Regions from separate parts of the Klebsiella sp. MISC125 genome, predicted to be linked through region 3. Evidence: predicted binding sites of a transcription regulator. Region 3 holds the regulator's gene; each other region holds the start of a gene.

Region 1 (2,203 bases), 960 kb from region 3:
ACTCCTGTGCCAGCTTGCCGACGCCCATCATCGGCGTATTTCTCAATAACAGCGGAGAATTATGATGAAAAGAAATCTCTCATTGCGCTATCTCGCTACCGCGTTGGTTCTGGCATCAGGCCTTGTTACGGCGGCCAATGCGGCGGATGCGACTCTGTCGCCGGGAAAACTGAAAATAGCGATGGAAGTCGCCTACCCGCCTTTTGAATCCTGGCAGGATGACAAAATCGTCGGTTTTGATGCTGAACTGGCGGCGTTATTAAGCCAAAAAGCGGGCCTGACGCTACAACTGGTGGATACCAAATTTAGCAGCTTGATCCTCGGCCTGAGCGGGGGACGCCAGGATGCGGTGATCTCTGCACTCTATATTACGCCGGAGCGTACCCAGCAGGCGGATGCGATCCCTTATGCTAAAACCGGGGCCTATATCATGGTGCGCAGCGATAGCAAAGTTGCGCCGCAAACGGAAAACGAACTTTGTGGCTTAACCATTGGGCTGCAGCAGGGTACATCGTGGGTGAAAAAGCTGCATGAGCTTTCGGCGAGCTATTGCCAGGCGCAGGGTAAAGGGGCGATTGAGATTAAAGAGTTCCCGACCGCGCCGGAGACGCTGCAGGCACTGCTCTCCGGCAATATTCAGGCTCAGGTGGATATTGCTGGCGTAGTCAGCCTGTTTACCCAGCGCAGCAAAGGCCGACTGAAGGTCAGTTCCCCGCAGACGATATATCCGCAAACGCTGGGTATTTACATCAAGAAGGGTAACCAGGCGCTGGCGCAACAGTTGACCTCCGCACTGAAAACCCTGCGTGAAAATGGTGAGTACAGCGCCTTGCTGAAAAAATATGCGGTATACGGCATCACCGATGACACGGTGCAGTAGTGTGTAAAAAATATAAAATATACAGATGAACGGACACTGTAATGAGATGTTCATCACATTTTTAGCGTGATTACACATTTGAGTATGATTTAAAATCACTACTTATCAATGTCTTACTTTTAACTCTACAATTCATTGTGTACTCAGTGTGTAAAATTACACACTGATCACAATTCATATTTTTCCTGCATGCTTTAATTCCTCTCACCAAAACAGAGAGGATTGCTCATGAAACACATGATGATTTGCTGCGGCGCCGGTGTGGCGACCAGTACCGTTGCGTTAAATAAGCTCCAGGACTTCCTGAAAAAAGAGAATATTCTCGATAAAGTCCGTATTTCCCAGGGAACCGTGGCTGAAGCCAAAACCCGCGACGATGTAGATTTTATTGTTTCTACTTCGCCGGTTGCGCTTTCTATTCCCGTTGTTAACGCTCTGCCGCTATTAACCGGTATGGGTACTGATAAAGTTTTCAGCAGCGTGAAAGAATTAATTCTCGCCGAGGGTTAAGCCATGTTTATTGTTGATTACATTGTAGGTTTAGGGGCATCGGTCATGATGCCGCTAATATTTATGCTCCTCGGTTTGATATTACGCCTGTCGCTGAGCAAAGCATTAAAAGCCGGTTTAATGGTTGGTATTGGTTTTATCGGCTTAAGCATTACCGTTAATCTGATGATCGATTCCCTGACCCCGGTAAGCCATGCGCTGGTGGAGCGTTTTGGTCTGAATCTCAACGTGCTGGACGTAGGCTGGCCTGCTGCTGCAGCGGTAGCGATGGGGACCCGGGTCGGCGCGCTGGTGATTCCGGTGTGCGTCGCGATTAACGTGTTGATGCTGTATACCAAAACCACGCGGGTGCTGAACGTGGATATCTGGAACCTGTGGCATCATGCCTTTACCGGTTCTCTGGTGACGATTATTACCGATAGCCTGTGGCTGGGGATATTTGCTGCTGGTATCAACTGTATTATTACGATGGTGATTGCCGACCGTACTAGTGGTGATGTTGAGAAATACCTGAACCTACCATCTATTTCGGTACCGCACGGTTTTTCCGCATCATTTGTCCCGGCTGCGTGGTTGGTGAATGCCATTGTTGACCGCATCCCGGTTATTCGCGATATCAAAATTGATACCGAAGTTATCCAGAAACGGTTATCTATTCTCGGCGATCCGGCCTCTCTGGGGGCAATTATCGGCGCGCTGTTGGGTATTATCGCGGGTATCGAAGTGAAAGCTATTCTGCAAACCGCAATTACCATGGCGGCGGTGATGACCATTATTCCGCGGATGGCGAAAATGCTGATGGAAGGGGTTTAT
Region 2 (2,203 bases), 410 kb from region 3:
AATGGCTCTATGCCGATATCACCCACTTTTCGCAGTTTTATCAGTATCTGACTGAACAATGCGATCTTCCCGGATTTGCGGACGAGTTGACCTGGGATTTTATTTGTAATGTAAATAGCATTACGAATAACACCGCATTATATGGCGCGTTGAAATCAATGAAGTTTGCTGATTTCTCTTCGTGGTCAGAAATTCGCTTCATTAATATGGTGAAAACCGCGCTGGCGTTGGCGATAACGACGATATTAAAGGAATTAACGCCGTGAATATAACGCTGAGTATTAATGGGCTGAATGTTGATGCCCGGTACAGTGATGACGAAATTGAGAACGTCCATAAACCTTTACTGCACCGTTTTACCCGATTACATGCTTTAACGCCGAACCGGCGGACCATTATTTTCCTCAGTGCGCCGCCAGGGACAGGGAAATCGACGCTTACGACGTTTTGGGAGTTTTTAGCGCGTCAGGACTCGCATTTGACACCCATCCAGACGCTACCGATGGACGGTTTTCACCGCTATAACACTTGGCTTGAAGAGCATGGGTTACGTAGCTCGAAAGGCGCACCGGAAACGTTCGATGTGACCAAGCTGGCGAAAAATCTTCGCCAGATTCGCGAGGGTGAGGGCGACTGGCCGCAATACGATCGGCAAAAACACGACCCGGTAGAAGCTGCCATTAATGTAAATGCCCCCGTTGTTATCGTTGAGGGCAACTGGCTGCTGCTGGATGATGAGCAGTGGCGTGTACTCGCGGAGTTTTGCGATTTTTCACTGTTTATTAAAGCGCCAGCCAACGCTTTGCGGGATAGGCTGGTTGGACGCAAGCTGGCCGGAGGCCTGTCGCAAGCTGAAGCCGAGGCGTTTTACGAGCGTACCGATGGTCCGAACGTTCGCCGTGTGCTCGAAAACAGCCGGGCTGCAAACCTGACGTTAGAGATGACGGCTGACGGTGCATATAAGATTGCCTGCCCTTGACTCAGGCGAGTGTTGCAAAAAGGGCCGCGATAACGGCCCTGTTTGTATTTAGTTGAGATAAAGGGAACAGTGCCGCCAGGAATCATGGTCTCCGGCAATTTACCATCCCAACGCTCCGCTGTGGTCAGAGCGACAAGACAAGAAGTCTGCTCGCATCGTCTTTGCTATTCGTTACTCGCGTTGCAACTATTCCTTTTAAAATGTGACGTAAGTCAGATAAATGGCTTCTTCAACTGGACAGTCATTCCTTTTATTCCTTGTTTCGCTTATTCTAGCTGAAGCGTTTCAGTCGTCTAAATGTTCGACAATTAATCAATCAGTCGCAGTTTGCGACAGGTAAGGTTTCCCTTAGAGCGTAGCTGCATTACTCTGTCAGCCACCTCATTTCATGGACAGCCTTGCAGGAGACCTATGACCATACGCATTGCGATTAATGGCTTCGGTCGCATCGGGCGTAACGTGGTTCGTGCTTTGTATGAATCCGGGCGTCGTGCGGAAATCACCGTGGTGGCAATCAATGAACTGGCGGATGCTGCCGGCATCGCTCATTTGTTGAAATATGACACCAGCCATGGGCGCTTTGCCTGGGATGTACGCCAGGAGAGAGAGCAACTGTTTGTCGGCGATGATGCTATTCGCCTGCTGCATGAATCTTCCCTTGAGGCGTTGCCCTGGCGTGAGCTGGCGGTGGATGTGGTGCTTGATTGTACGGGCGTTTACGGCAGCCGTGAACATGGCGAAGCCCATCTTCAGGCTGGCGCGAAGAAAGTGCTCTTTTCACATCCTGGCGGCAACGATCTCGACGCGACGGTTGTTTTTGGCGTCAATCATGATGAACTGCGAGCCGAGCACCGTATCGTCTCCAACGCCTCCTGCACGACCAACTGCATTATTCCGGTCATTAAACTGTTAGATGATGCCTACGGCATAGAGTCAGGAACGGTAACGACGATCCACTCATCAATGAACGATCAGCAGGTCATTGATTCCTGGCATCCGGATTTGCGTCGTACTCGAGCAGCCAGTCAGTCGATTATCCCGGTTGATACTAAGCTTGCTGCGGGGATTACGCGTTTTTTCCCCCAGTTTAACGATCGTTTCGAAGCGATTGCGGTGCGTGTGCCGACCATTAATGTGACGGCTATCGACCTCAGCGTGACGGTGAAGAAACCAGTAAAAGCAAGTGAAGTCAACCAGTTGCTGCAAAAAGCAGCACAGGGTACA
Region 3 (2,203 bases):
GCAATAGTTAGCCAGTTCGCGGTAGAGCAGGCTCAGCGACTCGCGCAGCGGTTGTTCGCGCCATAGCCAAAACCAGAACCAGTTAAAGACGCCATACCATAAGGTGCCGAGCGCGTAGATTAGCAGTGGCTCCCACACCGGCATGTTGCCCGCAAGGCTGAGGGTAAAAATGGCGGCAATAAGTGAAGCAGGCAGTAGTCGCGCGTGCAGTGAACTGATTTCGGCAGTCACCCCAAGGATTAGCGCCAGACCAGTGAGAATCAGCGGTAGAGGGATCTCGCGTTGCAGCAGGAGCTGGACAATCAGGCTACAGCCAGCAAACAGGCAACCGCCAATAATCAGGCGTTTAAAGAAGCGCTTATGTGGTGTGTCCAGACCGGCAATGTTGCAACAGGCTGGTACCAGGGAAAACAGTAAGCCCTGCTGTAAATGTCCGAGAAGAAGTCCGATTGCGACCGGCAGACACAACACCAGCGTTTGCCGCAGTGCGTAGTTGACTTCCGGGTGGTAAATCAGCCTGCGCCACATGAGGGGGAAACAAAAACGGCGTATTGCTATGCAATACGCCGTTTTGCCGACTTAACGGGTACCGTAGACGACGATAGTTTTACCGTGCGCGGAGATCAGGTTTTGATCTTCCAGCATTTTCAGGATACGACCAACGGTTTCGCGGGAGCATCCAACGATCTGACCGATTTCCTGACGGGTAATTTTAATTTGCATACCGTCCGGGTGGGTCATCGCATCAGGCTGTTTTGCCAGGTTCAGCAGCGTCTGGGCGATACGACCCGTCACGTCGAGGAAGGCGAGGTTACCGACTTTCTCTGACGTAACCTGCAGGCGACGTGCCATTTGCGAAGAGAGACGCATCAGGATGTCCGGGTTAACCTGGATCAACTGACGGAATTTTTTGTAGGAGATTTCGGCCACTTCACATGCGGTTTTCGCACGTACCCATGCACTACGTTCCTGACCTTCTTCAAACAGGCCTAATTCACCGATGAAATCGCCCTGGTTGAGGTAAGAGAGGATCATCTCTTTACCTTCTTCATCCTTGATGAGTACAGCCACGGAGCCTTTAACGATGTAGTACAACGTTTCTGCTTTCTCACCCTGGTGGATCAGCGTGCTCTTTGAGGGGTACTTATGAATGTGGCAATGAGACAAGAACCATTCAAGGGTAGGGTCTGTTTGCGGTTTGCCAAGCACCATGCGCGGTTATCCTCTGTTATAAGCTATCTCCAGATGCCGACACTACACGGCATCCGGGCATGCAATCGTATTAAATCCCTATACCTGGGAATCTGGCTGAAAATTTCCTGCAGCCTGTAATGTGAACTCCTCAGCATACATGCAGTGCATCAATGTATTACTGTAGCATCCCGATTGTTTTAGCATAGCTTTCGCCGCGTGTCTCCTGGTGTCTCGCTTCAGCATGACCTAGGTCGCCTTCCGTTGCGAGAATTGTTATGTGCGCGTAATCTGTCAGGAAAATTACAGCCCTGGAGTTAAATTTATGCAAGCGCGAGTGAAATGGGTTGAAGGGTTAACCTTCATTGGTGAGTCGGCTTCTGGTCACCAGATTCTGATGGACGGTAATTCCGGGGATAAAGCGCCTAGCCCGATGGAAATGGTGTTGATGGCGGCGGGCGGATGTAGCGCAATTGACGTGGTTTCTATCCTGCAGAAGGGACGCCATAACGTCACTAACTGCGAAGTTAAGCTGACTTCTGAGCGTCGCGAGGAAGCACCGCGTCTGTTTACCCATATCAATCTGCATTTTATCGTGACCGGTAAAGAGCTGAAAGATGCTGCCGTTTCTCGCGCAGTTGACCTATCGGCGGAAAAATATTGCTCGGTGGCGCTGATGCTGGAGAAAGCGGTAAACATAACTCACTCTTATGAAGTGATCGAGGGATAAGCCGAACGGCGCGAACTCGTCGCCCCGGCATGCGCTGCGCTACCGGGGTTTTTTGTTAATTGATTTTCCTGCCTTCCATTAGCCGCTCGACCAATGGCGCCATGATGAGCTCCATGGCCAGCCCCATTTTCCCTCCCGGCACCACTAGCGTGTTCATATGCGAGATAAACGAGCCCTGAAGCATCGCCAGTAGCCAGGGGAAATCGATATTCTGTAAGTTGCGGAAATGGATAACGACAAAGCTTTCATCAAGCGATGGGATTGCTTTGGCTGCAAATGGAT
Region 4 (2,203 bases), 1.6 Mb from region 3:
AGCCAGTCGCCACCAGCGCCGACACGGTGCTGATAATCACCAGCAGGTTGCTCACGGTGAAGGCGTTGACCAGCTCCTGCCAGGGGGTGATCGCCACGCCAACGGCAAACAAAATCGGATAGGTCACTGCCGTGCGGAAAAATTTATACACCATCTGCGAGCCCTCCTGCAGACGCGGAGAGACACCGTTAGCCAGTTTCAGCAGTACTGCGAGGAACAACATCCCCACCGGAGCCGGCAGGCCAATCATCTTTTGACCCAACATTCCCAGCATATACAGCAGCACAGCCAGCAGCGCGCCGGAGGCCAGCGTCGTCACATCCATTTTTCCCTCAGCGGACTCTTCGCGGTGCGTTTCGTTGCGGCGGTTTGGCATCAGCTGTCCTTCGCCGGTTAAATGCGGGAAGCGCTTGCCGAGCTGGTTTAAACAGCCGGAGATAACAATCGCCGTCAGGCTGCCCAACATCACCATCGGCAGCACGCGGCCCAGCGCAACGCCCTGATCCATATGCATCAGCGCGGCATAGCCTATCGACAGCGGGATAGCCCCCTCACCTACGCCGCCAGCCATAATCGGCAGGACAATAAAGAAGAATACCTGGAACGGCTCCAGCCCCAGAGCGGTACCGACGCCAACGCCAACCAGCATGCCAACGATTTCTCCGCACAGCATCGGGAAGAAAATCCGCAGAAAGCCCTGAATTAGCGTGGTACGGTTCATGCTCATGATGCTGCCGACGATGATGCAGCAAATGTAGAGATAGAGAATGTTGGTCGACTTATAGAACTTGGTGGTCGACTCCACCACCACGTCCGGCAGCAGGCCATAGTGCACCAGCGCGGAGGGAATAAACGTCGCGCAGATCGCCGCCGCGCCGAGCTTGCCCAGAACCGGCAAACGCTTACCGAATTCACCGCAGGCAAAGCCGAAAAAGGCCAGCGTTGCCACCATCACCACAATGTCGCTCGGCAGCTTGCCGCCCAGGCAGTCCAGCGCGATCAGGCCACCTGCTAGTAGAAACAGCGGCAGCGGGATAATACCGACTTTCCAGTTATCGAGGATATGCCACCAGCGCTGCTTGAGCGGTGCTTTCGGCGTGTTAATAGGATCGATGGTTGCAGAGAATGCATTGTCTGTGGTGCTCATAATTAAGCCCTCTGGTTATTATTACTTTTCAGGTTAGAGGGCCATACGCAGACTTAATGTGAGTCTCGCCAGATTAAGAACGAAGTTTTAATGGTCACTATGGTTTTTATGGTTTCTATTATTTATGTGATATTTCTCTGATTTATTAGTGTGGTTTTTATGGTTTTAAATCTACCTGCTAATTCACCTTGATAAATTCACCGCCAGCGGATAATTCTGGTTCCCCTGACGCCTGTGTAGGCGTTCACAAGTTTTCTTCAGCCATGATGTCGGCAGCGCAAAAGATGATAGAGTGCCGCATCCCTGATACTGTGCATACTACTTATGAAAGTTTCATTTCAATTTAAGCTGTTCATTTCGCTGGTCGCCTTTTTCTCAGTTCTGTTCGCACTGCTGGGGGTTTATTATTATTTCGATGCCAGCCATCAGCTTTATCAGGAAATGAGCGCCCGCGCTAAAATACAGGCAGAAGAAATTGCTTTAATGCCGAATTTACGCCAGCAGGTGGCACTTGAAGACCCGCAGGCGATAAAACCGTTTATGCAAAATATCGCCGCCCACAGCGACGCCAGCTTTATCGTGATTGGCGATAAGCGGGGAGTGCATCTATTTCACTCGGTCCATCCGGAATGGGTCGGTACGCGGTTAGTTGGCGGCGATAACCAGGCGGTGCTGGAGGGGAAAAGCACCACCACCATCCGTAAAGGCGGGCTCGGCATTTCGCTACGCAGCAAAGCGCCGATTCTCGATGATGCGGGTCGGGTTGTCGGCATTGTCTCCGTTGGCTATCTCACCAGCTACCTCGACAGCATCACGCTGGAAAAAGTGATTAATATTTTCGTCGCCGCCGTACTGCTGCTTATCGCGCTGTTTGTCTTCTCCTGGTACTTCACCCGCAGCATCAAGAAGCAGATTTTCTCGCTCGAGCCGCGGGAAATCGGCCTGCTGGTGCGCCAACAAAAAGCAATGATGGAGTCGATATACGAAGGGGTGATTGTGATCGACCACAATCGGCGAATTAAAGTGATAAACCATGCCGCCCGCAGCCTGCTCGGG

The links. The regulator CRP, encoded in region 3, controls carbon source genes, mostly activating them, when cyclic AMP is high. The targets are predictions, from matches to a motif close to ATGTGANNNNNNTCACAT.
Region 1: ACMYSL_RS07135 (PTS sugar transporter subunit IIB) is a predicted target of CRP. The motif match lies at 922-939, and genes of this name have one in related genera.
Region 2: epd (erythrose-4-phosphate dehydrogenase) is a predicted target of CRP. The motif match lies at 1,180-1,197, and genes of this name have one in related genera.
Region 4: ACMYSL_RS24255 (2-hydroxycarboxylate transporter family protein) is a predicted target of CRP. The motif match lies at 1,272-1,289, and genes of this name have one in related genera.

What each region holds. Positions count from the first base shown of each region.
Region 1 is NZ_CP180448.1:1,492,608-1,494,810, forward strand. Features, by position in the region: gene speB (agmatinase) at 1-49, shown strand, start outside; gene ACMYSL_RS07130 (ABC transporter substrate-binding protein) at 65-880, shown strand; gene ACMYSL_RS07135 (PTS sugar transporter subunit IIB) at 1,109-1,390, shown strand; gene ACMYSL_RS07140 (PTS galactitol transporter subunit IIC) at 1,394-2,203, shown strand, end outside.
Region 2 is NZ_CP180448.1:947,381-949,583, forward strand. Features, by position in the region: gene ACMYSL_RS04550 (MltR family transcriptional regulator) at 1-266, shown strand, start outside; gene ACMYSL_RS04555 (nucleoside/nucleotide kinase family protein) at 263-979, shown strand; partial or broken gene ACMYSL_RS04560 (prohibitin family protein) at 1,027-1,116, opposite strand; gene epd (erythrose-4-phosphate dehydrogenase) at 1,391-2,203, shown strand, end outside.
Region 3 is NZ_CP180448.1:533,637-535,839, forward strand. Features, by position in the region: gene ACMYSL_RS02415 (YccS/YhfK family putative transporter) at 1-528, opposite strand, end outside; gene crp (cAMP-activated global transcriptional regulator CRP) at 580-1,212, opposite strand; gene ACMYSL_RS02425 (OsmC family protein) at 1,517-1,921, shown strand; gene ACMYSL_RS02430 (phosphoribulokinase) at 1,977-2,203, opposite strand, start outside.
Region 4 is NZ_CP180448.1:5,181,341-5,183,543, forward strand. Features, by position in the region: gene ACMYSL_RS24255 (2-hydroxycarboxylate transporter family protein) at 1-1,147, opposite strand, end outside; gene ACMYSL_RS24260 (ATP-binding protein) at 1,472-2,203, shown strand, end outside.